DNA from 2 places in the Nakamurella flavida genome. Region 1 is predicted to be linked to the other one. Evidence: riboswitches for the same ligand, from Rfam matches in the RefSeq annotation. Region 1 holds a riboswitch; the other holds the start of a gene.
The links. A riboswitch is a leader RNA that binds a small molecule or an ion and turns the genes downstream of it on or off. The one in region 1 is predicted to bind cyclic di-AMP.

Region 1 (6,097 bases):
CTCGGTCCAGACGGAGGCGACGTCCACGTTGCCCAGGGTCAGCAGGGTGTCCGGGCCGACCGCGGCCAGCACCTCCCGGTACCGCCCGGACACGACCTCGGCCAGGGTGCCGGCGGGATCGGCGATGGACTCCCACAGGCCCCGGTTGAAGGTGCGCAGGCCCGTGAAGTCACCCCGGGTGCGCAGCGCAGTGAAGTGCCGGACCTTCTCCGCACCGAACAGCGTGCCCAGGATCCCGCCCGCCGGGTCGTGGTAGTCGACGTAGTCGAGCAGGTCCCCGAGGACGATCAGGTGCTCGACCCGTTCGGCCACCCGGGCCAGACCCTCGATGTTGCCGTGGATGTCGGAGACGAAGGAGAGCCGCACCGCCCCAGGCTATCCGGCGGCCGGCACTCCCCCGTGGGACCCGTGTCACCCGCCACCTCGGCTGCCGGAGGCACGGGTCCGACCCCTCCGGCGGGTGGGCTGGTCGCCCGGGCGGCGTCCGCGGCTCATCCGGAGAGCAGGTCGGCCAGTCGCCGCCCGGAGGCCGGCCAGGTCCACTCCCGCTCGACCCAGCGACGACCGGCGGCTCCCAGACGGGCGCACCGGTCCGGGTCGGCGAGCAGATCGACCAGCGTCGCGGTGACGGCCGCCACGTCGCGCCCGTCGACGATCTCGCCGGTCTCCCCCGCCCGGACCGTCTCCGGGGCTCCCCCGGCGTCCCCGGCCACCACCGGCAGCCCCACCGCGGAGGCCTCGAGGAAGACGATGCCCAGCCCCTCGACGTCCAGCCCGCCGCCCCGGGTGCGGCACGGCATGGCGAACACGTCGCCGGCGGCGTAGTACGCCGGCAGTTCGTCGAACGGCACCGCTCCGGTGAACACCACGGCGTCGGTCACCCCGCACCGCCGCGCCTCGGCCGTCAGCCGGGCCCGGTCGTCGCCGTCGCCGACGATCAACAGCCGGGCTGCGGGCACCTGGGTACGGATCCGCGGCAGGGCCCGGACGAGGACGTCCTGGCCCTTGCGGCGGACCAGGCGGGACACGCAGACGATCACCGGACCGTCGGTCAGGCCGTGCCGGGCCCGGATGCGGGCGCGGCCGTCGGGGTCGGGACGAAAGCGCCCCGTGTCGACCCCGGGGGGCAGGCTCTCCAGGGCGGCGTCCGGGCCCAGGGCCGCGGCGATCCGGGACCGTGCGTACCGGCTGACGAAGGTGACGACATCGGCGGTCCGGCCGATCCGGCCCAGCGCCTGACGTGACGCCGGCAGCATCGACCAGCCGACCTCGTGACCGTGGGTGCTGGCCACCACCTGACGGATCCCCACATCACGCAGCGACGGCCCCAGTAGCGCCAGCGGGGCGGCCGCACCGAACCAGGCCGCCTGGCAGCCGTACCGGGTGACGAGTTCCCGGGCACGTCCGCGCACCGCCGGCCCGGGCAGCATCAGGGACGTGGGATGCCGGTGGACCGGGTAGGGCTGCGCGGCGTCGAACTCCTGTGCACCAGGCCACGCCGGGGCGTAGACGACCAGGGCGTCGGGTGGCACCTCGCGGGTCAGGGCGTGCACGTAGGACTGGATCCCGCCGGTCCGGGGTGGGAAGTCGTTCGTGATCAACAGCGTGCGCCGCACCGCGTCTCCTGTGCCTGGGATGGGGCCGGAGCATGACAGAACCGCCGACGGCAGGCCGCGAGGGCCCGCCGTCGGCGGTGGTCCGGGATGCGCCGGCCGTTGGCCGGGGGCGATCAGCCGACGCGGTGGCCGGTCGGGTTGGGGCCGCCGCCGGCGACGGTGGTGACGTAGACCGGCTTGGACTCGGTCGAGGCGTGGACGATCTGGCCGTTGCCGATGTACATGCCGACGTGGCTGACCGGCGAGTAGTACGTGACCAGGTCACCCGGCTGCAGCTGGCTCAGCGGGACGCTGGGCAGCCCGGCCTGATCGCGGGAGGTGCGCGGGATGGAGACCCCGGCCTGGGCCCAGGCCCAGGAGGTCAGCCCGGAGCAGTCGAACTGGTTGGGACCGGCTGCGCCGTAGACGTAGCGGGAACCGACCTTGGACAGCGCGGCGGCGACGGCGGCCTGGCCGGCGGAGCTGCCTCCGGAGGCAGCGACCGGGGCGGACGCGGCCGGGGCCGCGGCAGCGCTGGCGGACGACGGAGCGGCAGCGGCGGGCTCGGCCGAGCGGTCGGCCCGATCGGCCCGGGGGGCGGCGACGGCGGCGGCAGCGGCCTGGGCCGCTGCGGCCTGCTCGATCTCGGCCTGGGCGGCGCGGTTGGCCTCGGCCTGACGGGCCTCCTCGGCGGCGATCGCCGCGAGACGCTCCTGCTCGGAGAGGCTGTCGTACAGCGCCTTGTAGCTGGCGACCTGGGTGTCGAGCTCGGCCTTGCGGGTGACGACGTCGGCAGCGGCCTGCTGGGCGGCGACCTGCGCGGCGTCGGCCTCGGACTTCGCGGCCTCGGCGGCGGACTCGGCGGCGTCGGCGTCCGCCTTGGCCTGGGCAGCGGCGGCCTTCGCCGCGAGGGCGTCGGCGAGCGTGGTCTGGGTGTCCTCGGCGACCCGGTCCAGGGAGGTGACCTCGTCGAGGAAGTCGTCCGCGGAGTCGGCGGTCAGCATGGCGCTGAACTGGTTCAGCCGGGCGCCCCGGAAGCTGGCGTTGGCGAACGCGTTGACCTTGACCTGGTAACCGGCTGCGGCGGCGTCGGACTCGACCGACCGGGCCTGCGCGGCGGTCACCGCGACCCGGGAGGTGTCCACCTGGGTGGCGGCCGCAGCGGCGGCGGCGACGGCGTTCTGCTCGTCGACCTGCGCCTGCAGCACGTCCTCGTTCAGCACCTCGGACTGGCGCTCGGCGTCCAACCAGGCCTGCTTGGCGTCCTGGGCCGTCTCCGGCGTGGCCGGGTCGGCGGACGCCACGGTGGCGGGGACGAGCGCGAAGGCCAGCACGGCGGCGGTGCCGACGGCGACGGTCTTCGCGTAGGCGGTGAGCCGCCGGGAACGGGCCGAGACGCTCGTCGTCCTGAGGATGGGCAGGACGGAACGCTCGAGATGCTGATTCGCCAACGCAGGCGTGCCTTTCCTTCGTGCCGCCTACCGGGTTAGCTGACGGATTCGGGCCAGGAAGTAGCCCTACCCCGGCGTGACACGCGCACGTGCCATCGGCGGGGATTCACCCCAAAGAAAACCTGGTTCCCCGGTTCGACGGCGGAAGGCACGTCGATTCGGCGGTGACCTTGTGGCCTGCCCGTATGGCAAACCGATGTGGAAGATCTCGGTCAGGTTACGAGACGGATACGAGCGAGTCCAGTTCCGGTTGCTTGAAAGCGACATGTTCACCCGTGTGCTTTCTCACCCGGGCCCGTCCGTCGCACAGGAAGACGGGGCGCGCCCGGACGCACAGACTTCACCCCCGGCGGAGGCGCGACGGCGTTCCGACGGGTGAGCGGACTTCGTTCCGACGACCCGCAAACTCGGGGACGGACCCGTCACCCCACCGCGCGCTGCCCCCGTCGTGCCCGTGCCGCAGCGTGTTCGCGGGGAGACCGGAGCTCCAACGGGGTGACCAGGCGCAGCGGCGGGATGAGACCGGAGTCGGCCAGGACGCCGAGGGCGGCCCGCTCGGTCTCGTCCCACTCCACCCCGTCCGGGGTCGAGCCCATCAACACGGTCACCACGCAGCCGCTGCACGCCGCGCCCCGGACACTGCACTGATCGCAATCGACATGCATCGCTGGACCGTCCTTCTGTCGTCCGCCGGGCCGGATCGCCCTTCCGCACGGACGCTAGAGGCACCCTCCGACAGTCCCCCTCGCACTGATCACGACCGTTCAGCCCAGGAGATCCAGCAGCACCGGTGACGGCGCCGTCCGGGCCCCGTTCCGGCGGGCCCGCTCCACCACCTCCTTGTCGGAGGACACCACCACGACCACCCGACCGGTCGGCTCCCCGGCCACGAGATCGCGGATCACGTCGTCGGCCGGGATCCCCGGCGGCGAGAAGAGCACCCGGATGCGACGGCCCGGCGGAGCCGGGGCGACCACCGCGGCACCGTCGAAGACCACGGTGATCTCCGCCGACGTCCGCGCCGACAGCGCCGAGAGGGCACGCACGAGCCGGTCCCGCTGATCGGCCAGGGACAACGCCGGATAGCCCGTCTTGGTGACGTTGTAGCCGTCCACGACCAGGTGCGCGGCGGGCAAGGTGAGCCAGCCGGTCAACCGGGTCGCGTCCACCGGCGCGGTACCCGCCCGGGGGGCCGGCAGCGTCGCCGCCACCAGGTCGGCCGGGTCCGCCCCGCCCGAGGTGATCCCCCATTCCCGGCGCAGTCCGCGCACCGCGCCCTCGGCCGTGGCCAGCAGCAGCTCCACCCGGCGACCGTCGGCCGCCGTGCGCTCGCGACCCGCCTCCCGCAGCCTGGCCAGCGACAGCTGGGCCTGTTCGGCCCGGGCCTCGGCGTCCCGGGCACGCTCGACCGCCCCCGCGGCCTCGGCCCGCGCCACGTCGAGCTCGGCCCGCACGGCGGCCTGATCGGAACGGGCCCCCGCCTGCGCTGTCGCGAGGGCGTCCTGCAGCTCCCGGACCCGGGTGCCCTGCTCCCGCAGTCGGGTGCGCAGCCGGGCGACCTCCGGGCTCTCCTGACCCACCGCCGCGCCACGCAGCGCCTCGTCCCGTTCCAGCTGCAGCCGGTCGACCTGGTGCCGACTGCGCGCCAGCGCGTCCCGCAGTGCGTCGGTGGACGCCGCCGGGTCGGACTCGGGGTGGGCCGCCCGGACCTCGGTCAGCACCTCCGCGAGCTCGGTCGACCGCAGCAGGAAGGCCAGGGCGGCACGGTGCACCGGGTCGTCGACCCCTCGGCCACCCGACCGGCGGCCGTCCGGTGCGGCGGTCGCCGCGGGGGCGCCGGCGGCGACCGCGGCCCGGAAGGCCGGCTCGCCGTCCAGCACCCGGGCGAGGGCGGCGGCGCCCGCACGGGCCCGCTTGGCCGGGGCGAACCGGGCAACCGACCGCAGGGCGGCCGGGACCTCGGACGGCGGCAGGGTTCCCACGGTGATCGCGGCCCACCCGACCACCCGGGCGCGGACCGGCTCGGGCAGACCGCCCGTCCGGGCCGGGGATTCGGCCTCACCCTCTACCAGAGGTTGAGAGTCTGCGTCCGTCATGGCGTCCTCCTGCTCGATCCGGGTGGCACTCGTGGTCCCGGACGGTGACATTGTCCGGGGTCCGCGCGGTCCCGCCGGACGCCGCCCGTCGTCGCCCGCCGCCGCCGTCCCTGTGGCCCGGCGGGGTCATGGCGGTCCCGCGCCCGGTCGGTCACCCCGGCCCCGCCGCCTGCTCAACCGGCACTGTCGTACCGGTGTCCTAGCGTCCGCGACATGACCTTGACGAGCGGGGACCGGACCTGGACGGGGTGGGACGGCGCCGGTCGGCGTCCCCCCGGTCTGAGCCCGATCGTGCGGCCGCCGGGCAGCAGTTCCCGCCTGTCCGGACCCGCCGTGGACAGCGGCCAGCACACCTTCGACGAGCTGGGCGACCCGCTGCGCGAGGTCACCTTCGTGGTCGTCGACCTGGAGACCACCGGCGGTTCGGCCCAGACCGAGGCGATCACCGAGATCGGTGCGGTCAAGGTGCGGGGCGGCGAGGTGCTCGGCGAGTTCGCCACCCTGGTCGACCCGGGGCGGTCCATCCCCCCGCAGATCACCGTGCTCACCGGCATCTCCGACGCGATGGTGGTGGACGCTCCCCGCATCGGCACGGTCCTCCCGGGCTTCCTGGAGTTCATCCGTGGATGCGTGCTGGTGGCCCACAACGCGTCCTTCGACGTGGGTTTCCTGCGCGCGGCGTGCGCGCAGCTGCAGATGGTCTGGCCCGCCCCCGCGGTGGTGTGCACGGTCCGGCTGGCCCGGTCGGTGCTGAGCAAGGCGGAGGCACCCAGCGTCCGTCTGTCGGCCCTGGCCCCCCTGCTGGGCTCCCGGGTCGCCCCCGACCACCGCGCGCTGACCGACGCCCGGGCCACCGTCGACGTGCTGCACGCCCTCTTCGAGCGGCTCGGCACGGTCGGCGTGCACAGCCTGACCGAGCTGCGCGACGCCGCCCGGGACGTGGCGCCGGGTCGAC
Region 2 (6,097 bases), 440 kb from region 1:
TGCGCGCGCTGTCCACCCGTCTGCTCAGTGCCTACCGGGACTGGAACCGTGAGGGCTGGCACTGGTTCGAACCCACGCTGACCTACGACAACGCGCGGTTGCCGCAGGCCCTGATCGCCGCCGGCGAGCGCCTGGGCGACAGCGGCATGGTCGACGCCGGACTCGAGGCGCTGCAGTGGTACGCCGACGAGTGCGGGTTGGCCGGCGAGCACGTGCGGCTGGTCGGCAACCGGTGGCGCAGCGCCCAGGACGATCACGACGACCCCGACCTGCCGGTGGGCGACTCCCCGCCCAGCGAGGGTGACGAGCAGCCACTCGATGCCTCCGCGCTGGCCGAGGCGTTCGCCGACGCACGGCGGGTGACCGGGGACGAGGCCCACGGGGTGTTGGCGGTGCGCTCGCTGGAGTGGTTCTACGGCCGGAACCGGCTCGGCGTGCCGGTGTACGACTTCGCCACCGGTGGGTGCCACGACGGCCTGGGTGACGAGGCACTGAACGACAACGAGGGCGCGGAGTCGACACTGGCCTTCCTGCAGGCCCTGCTCGAGCTGGAGAACGCCGGTCTGCAGTCCTCGCTCCCGCCGTCGTCCTCCAGTTCCCGCTGACCACCCGATCGCCCCGCCGCCTCGCGACCGACAAGATCGCCAACCGGAGGGGCGGGTCCATCGCACAGCGGTGGAGCGGCTACCTTGAGTGATATGAACCGCCCTGTGAGCGCACTGAGTGACGACCTCTTCCGGCGGGCGGTGGGCAACCCGCTGTTGGCCCCCAACCGCTGGCCGTACCGCATCAACGCGGTCATGAACGCCGGGGCCACCACCGTCGGGGACGAGACCGTCCTGCTGTGCCGCGTCGAGGACCGCCGTGGGATCAGCCACCTGACGGTCGCCCGGTCGAAGGACGGCGTCTCCAACTGGGTCGTGGACGAGACCCCACTGCTCGCTCCGCAACCGGATGTGCCCGGCGAGTCCTGGGGTCTGGAGGACGCCCGGATCACCCGGATCGACGAACTCGACCTCTGGACGATCACCTACACCTCGTTCGGCCCCGGCGGGCCGGCCGTGTCGCTGGCCACCACCCGCGACTTCCGCACCGTCGAGCGCCTGGGCGTCATCCGGCCCCCCGAGGACAAGAACGCGGCGCTGCTGTCGCGCCGGGTGGGTGGGCAGTTCATCCTGTTCCACCGGCCGATGACCGTGTCCGGCGGACGGGCCGACATCTGGCTCAGCCGGTCACCGGATCTGCAGCAGTGGGGCGAGCCGGAACCGGTGATGAGCGCCCGCACCGGCGGGTCCTGGGACTCGGCCCGCATCGGCATCGGGCCGCCGCCGCTGGAGACCCCCGACGGCTGGCTGCTGGTCTACCACGGGGTGCGGCAGACCGTGGCCGGGGCGTTGTACCGGGCCGGTCTGGCCCTGCTCGACCTGGACGACCCGAGCAAGGTCATCGCCCGCTGCGAGGAGTGGGTGATGAGCCCGCGCGAGCAGTACGAACTGGTCGGCGACGTGCCCGGGGTCGTCTTCCCCTGCGGCCTGGTCTGGGACGAACCCACCGACGAGATCCGCCTCTACTACGGGGCTGCCGACACCTGCATCGGGCTGGCGACCTCCACGCTCACCGAGGTGCTCACGCACCTGCGCGAAGGCCACTGACCCGGCACCTGCCCGGCACGCACAGCGGTCCCGTTCCCGGTCGGGAACGGGACCGCTGTCGTGGTGGAGCCGGGTGCGACCGGGCGATCGGCGCGGCCGGCTCAGAACTTGCCGAGACCCGGGGCCGGGGTGCTCGTGAGGATCTCCTCGTAGCGGGCGCGCTGGATCCCGTTGACCAGCTTGCGGGACTCCTCCCGGTCACGCACCACCTTGGAGACGACGACCACGGCGAACATGGAGCACAGGAACCCCATGGCCAGGGTGTAGCGCTGCTGCACGGTGATGTCGAGCAGCAGCACGTTGACCGCGTTCCAGACGGCGACCGCACCGAGGAAGACCACGGCGGTGCCGAAGAAGGCGGAGGTGTGCTCCTCGACGAGCTTGGGATCGGACATGAGGGGTTCCTTTCGGGTCGTTCCAGGGACGCAGGCCCGACGGGACTGCGTGGACGGTGCGGGACGGGCGAGCAGGTGCCGCACAGATCGGGCCGCGGCACCGGCGGGGTGCAGGATGCTGCTGTGAGGTGGCGGAGTCGATGTCCCACAGGGATTTTCGGCAGTCACGACCCCCAACGGTCGGCCGGCGGCCGATCGATCAGTCCGGCGGGGACGCCGGCGTGCGACGGGCGCGGCGGACGGGTTTGGCCGCCCGGCGGTGCTTGGTGCTGACCACCGCCTTGGCCAGGCTGTGGCGACGGCCGTCCATCTGGTGCACCTTGAGCACCTGCTCCAGCTTGGTGTGCCGGATCCGGCTGGCCTGCTTGCTGATGCCCTGGGCGTGCCCGATGGTGTCGTAGCTGGCCTGGGGCAGGGTGGTGCGGAGCGCGTGCACCGACTGGGCTTCCATGATGTCGAGGACCAGCCGGGCCCGGGAGAGCAGCTTGATGCGGCGGAGCTCCGCCTCCATCTCGTCCTCCGGGGGATGCGGCATGGTGACCGCCTCCGCCAGCAGGGACTCGATGTAGTCGTACATCTCGGCCAGCTCCATGCAGGAAGCATGCCCGCCGACAACCTGTGTTGTCAACGACAATCCTGATTGTCGTGGACAACTTTTCTTGTCGTCGCGCGTCGGAGCCCGTTCGGGCCCACTGAACGGCGCGGTCGGGTATCGCGTATGCAGGAGGGACGACATCCCTCGACGTGGAGCCGCATGCGTGTGCGATGGGTCCGAGTCCTCACCCCCGTCCTGCTCGCCCTCACCGTGGGGGTGGTGTCGGCCCCTGTCGCGACCGCCCATCCCGGCGGCGGTCCGGGCCGGCCGACCTCCATCGACCTGCCCGCCGGTTTCCAGCCCGAGGGCATCTCCAGTACCGGTTCCACCTTCTTCGTCGGCTCGCGGACCGACGGAGCCATCTACCGGGGCAGCCTGCGTACGGGTGAGGGTGCCGTCCTCGTACCGGGCACCACCGGCGGATTCGCGGCCGGGACCGAGGTCGACTCCCGTCAGCGCCTGTGGGTCGCCGGCGGGTCCACCGGACTGGGCACGGTCTACGACACCCGGACCGGCGCGGAACTCGCCCGGTACACCTTCGACGGCAGCGGCGCGGCGTTCATCAACGACGTGGTGGTCACCGAGCGGGCCGCCTACTTCACCGACTCACGGTTCCCGGTGGTCTACGTCGTCGCGCTGACCGGCCGTAGCCTGCCGGACTCGTTCTCCGCCCTGCCGCTGACCGGCGCCGTGCAGGTGGTGCCCGGTGCGACCAACCTGAACGGCATCGAGACCACGCCGGACGGGAAGGGTCTGCTCGTCGTGCAGTCCAACGCCGGGCTGCTGTTCCGGCTCGATCCCCGGACCGGGGTGACCACCCCGGTCGACCTGGGCGGGGTCGACGTGCTCAACGGGGACGGCCTGTTGCGGCAGGGCCGCACCCTGTACGTCGTGCAGAACCGGCTGAACCGCATCGCGGAGTTCCGGCTGTCCCGCACGGGCGACCGCGGTGAGCTCGTGCGGACCATCACCAGCCCGCAGTTCGACGTGCCGACCACGGTCACCCGGTCCGGTGGGTCGCTGTGGGCCGTCAACGCGCGCTTCGGGGTGGAGTCGCCGCTCACCGCCGGCTACACGGTGGTGCCGGTCCCCCGCTGACCGAGTGCCGGACGGCGATGCGGACATCCCCTCCCGACAGTCCGAGGCCGTCGGCCGCCGGGCGGGTGTCGCGGCGGGTCCGCAGCTGGGCCCGAGGGTCCCGGTACGAGGACGGGCGCCCCATCTCCGCGAGGAGGTGGGACGCCCGTCAGGTGTCGCAGGGTGGATCAGCCGAGGCGGATGACCTGGCCCGGGTAGATCAGGTCGGCGTTGCTGATGATGTCCTGGTTGGCCGCGAACACGGCCTCCCAACCACCGGAGACGCCCTGGGCGGTGGCGATCTTCGACAGCGTGTCGCCGGAGACGACGGTGTAGGTGCCGTCGGCCGCGCTGGCCGCGACGACCGGCGCCTCAGCGGACTCGCTGTGCCGGCTCGAGCGGGACTCGCCCTCGGACACGGTGGCCCGGGTGGACTCGACGGACTCCGTGCGCTCGCTGGAGCGCGAGCGGGAGGCGGCGGGCGCCTGCTCGGTCTCCGCAGCCTGCGAACGGCTGGAGGACCCACTGTCGGCGGCCACGCTGCGCTGCGTCGGACCCTCCTGGCCACCGGCGTAGGCACAGGCCCACGCGCCCCAGCCCTGGCCGGCCAGGGTCTTCTCGGCGATGGCGATCTGCTGGGCCTTGGTGGCCAGATCGGCGCGGGAGGCGTACTCCTGGCCGCCGAAGGCGTTCCAGGTGGACTGCGAGAACTGCAGGCCGCCGTAGTAGCCGTTGCCGGTGTTGATCGACCAGTTGCCACTGCTCTCGCACTGCGCGACCGCGTCCCAGGTGGAGTCGGGCGCCGCCGAGGCGGTGCCGGACAGGCCGAGGGCGGCGGCACCGGCGATGACACCGACGGTCGCGCCCTTGACGGCGATGGAGCGGGTCTTGGAGGCCTTGCGGTGGCGTCCGATGTAGTTCGACATGTTGATCCCCTGGCTGCGCCTGCGAGGTGAGCTGTCGGATTCGGGCGCTGGTCGTCGTGTCAGGACGTCCAGGGGGTCATCGCCCGGCCGGATCTCTCCGGCTTCACCCCGAGGGGATCGTGGTGCGATCCCCGTACTTCGGTGGGTTCCCCGCCGCTGTCCGAGCTTTCTTCCGATCGGGAGGTCCCGAGACCCGGGTGGACAGCGTTCGGCGCTGGGTCTCGAGGTGGTGTGGGTGGCCGTGGGCTTCCCCTCGACCGAAGGCGACCATACGGACCGAACCTGAACGTGCAAGGACTTCCCGGCGTATCTCGAACCGGTCACGATCCAGTGTCCGAACGGTCTCTTCCATCGTTTTCCCAGATCGTTGCCGGTGGCCTGCCGGATTGCCCCGATCGACGCTGGGCCTTTCGGGGTGGCAATTTTCACTCGATCGGGGGTACTCCGCCCAGTCGTCCGGGGCGGAAACGGGTCCCGTCACCCCTGGTGACCGCCGTCACGTGACGAAGAGTGACACCAGATCGAACCGGTCGGTGCGCCCGGTCCTGGAGACCGGGCGACCGACCGGACGCGCCGTGCACGGATCAGGCCTGGGCCCGCCCGCGGCCCTGCAGGTAGCGGCGCACCAGGGTGACCGTCGAGTCGTCCTGGCCCTGCGTGCTCTGCTCGCCGGTCAGCATCGGGGCCAGCTCCTTGGCCATGGCCTTGCCCAGCTCGACCCCCCACTGGTCGAAGCTGTTGATGCCCCAGATCACGCCCTGGACGAAGGTGATGTGCTCGTAGAGGGCGACCAACTGGCCCAGCACCGACGGGGTGAGGCGCTGCGCCATGATCGACGTGGACGGCCGGTTGCCCGGCATCACCTTGTGCGGCACCACGTCCGCGGCCACGCCCTCCGCCGCGATCTCCTCGGCGGTCTTGCCGAAGGCAAGCGCCGCGCTCTGCGCGAAGTAGTTCGACATGAACAGGTCGTGGACGTCGGTCCCGCCGGCGACCTGCCCACCGTCGGCGTCGGAGAGGGCGTGGTTGGGCTCCACGAAGCCGATGAAGTCGGCCGGGATCAGCCGGGTCCCCTGGTGGATCAACTGGTAGAACGCGTGCTGGCCGTTGGTACCCGGCTCGCCCCAGAAGATCTCGCCGGTGTCGCACTGCACGGCGGTGCCGTCCAGTCGCACCGACTTGCCGTTGCTCTCCATGGTCAGCTGCTGCAGGTAGGCCGGGAACCGCAGCAGGTACTGCGAGTACGGCAGGACGGCGTGGGTCTGCGAGCCGAAGAAGTCCACGTACCAGACGTTCAACAGGCCGAGCAGGACGGGCACGTTCTGCTCGAACGGCGTCGTGCGGAAGTGTTCGTCCATCGCGTGGAAGCCGGCCAGCATCTCGGCGAACTGGTCCTGGCCGATGGCGATCATGAGCGACAGCCCGACGGCGGAGTCGAACGAGTACCGCCCA

Region 2: it holds a riboswitch for cyclic di-AMP, as region 1 does, so the genes downstream of both, J2S58_RS02050 (transglycosylase family protein) here and J2S58_RS03985 (C40 family peptidase) in region 1, are expected to answer to the same signal.

The regions. Positions count from the first base shown of each region.
Region 1 covers NZ_JAUSQV010000001.1:904,173-910,269, forward strand. The annotation lists gene J2S58_RS03975 (metallophosphoesterase family protein) at 1-366, opposite strand, end outside; gene J2S58_RS03980 (glycosyltransferase family 4 protein) at 492-1,616, opposite strand; gene J2S58_RS03985 (C40 family peptidase) at 1,730-3,046, opposite strand; cyclic di-AMP (ydaO/yuaA leader) riboswitch at 3,056-3,220, opposite strand; gene J2S58_RS03990 (hypothetical protein) at 3,469-3,657, opposite strand; gene J2S58_RS03995 (NYN domain-containing protein) at 3,811-5,142, opposite strand; gene J2S58_RS04000 (DEDD exonuclease domain-containing protein) at 5,356-6,097, shown strand, end outside.
Region 2 covers NZ_JAUSQV010000001.1:466,274-472,370, reverse strand. The annotation lists gene J2S58_RS02075 (glycosyltransferase family 4 protein) at 1-605, shown strand, start outside; gene J2S58_RS02070 (glycoside hydrolase family 130 protein) at 699-1,652, shown strand; gene J2S58_RS02065 (hypothetical protein) at 1,754-2,047, opposite strand; gene J2S58_RS02060 (hypothetical protein) at 2,247-2,675, opposite strand; gene J2S58_RS02055 (SMP-30/gluconolactonase/LRE family protein) at 2,802-3,740, shown strand; gene J2S58_RS02050 (transglycosylase family protein) at 3,908-4,645, opposite strand; cyclic di-AMP (ydaO/yuaA leader) riboswitch at 4,647-4,837, opposite strand; gene pgi (glucose-6-phosphate isomerase) at 5,230-6,097, opposite strand, start outside.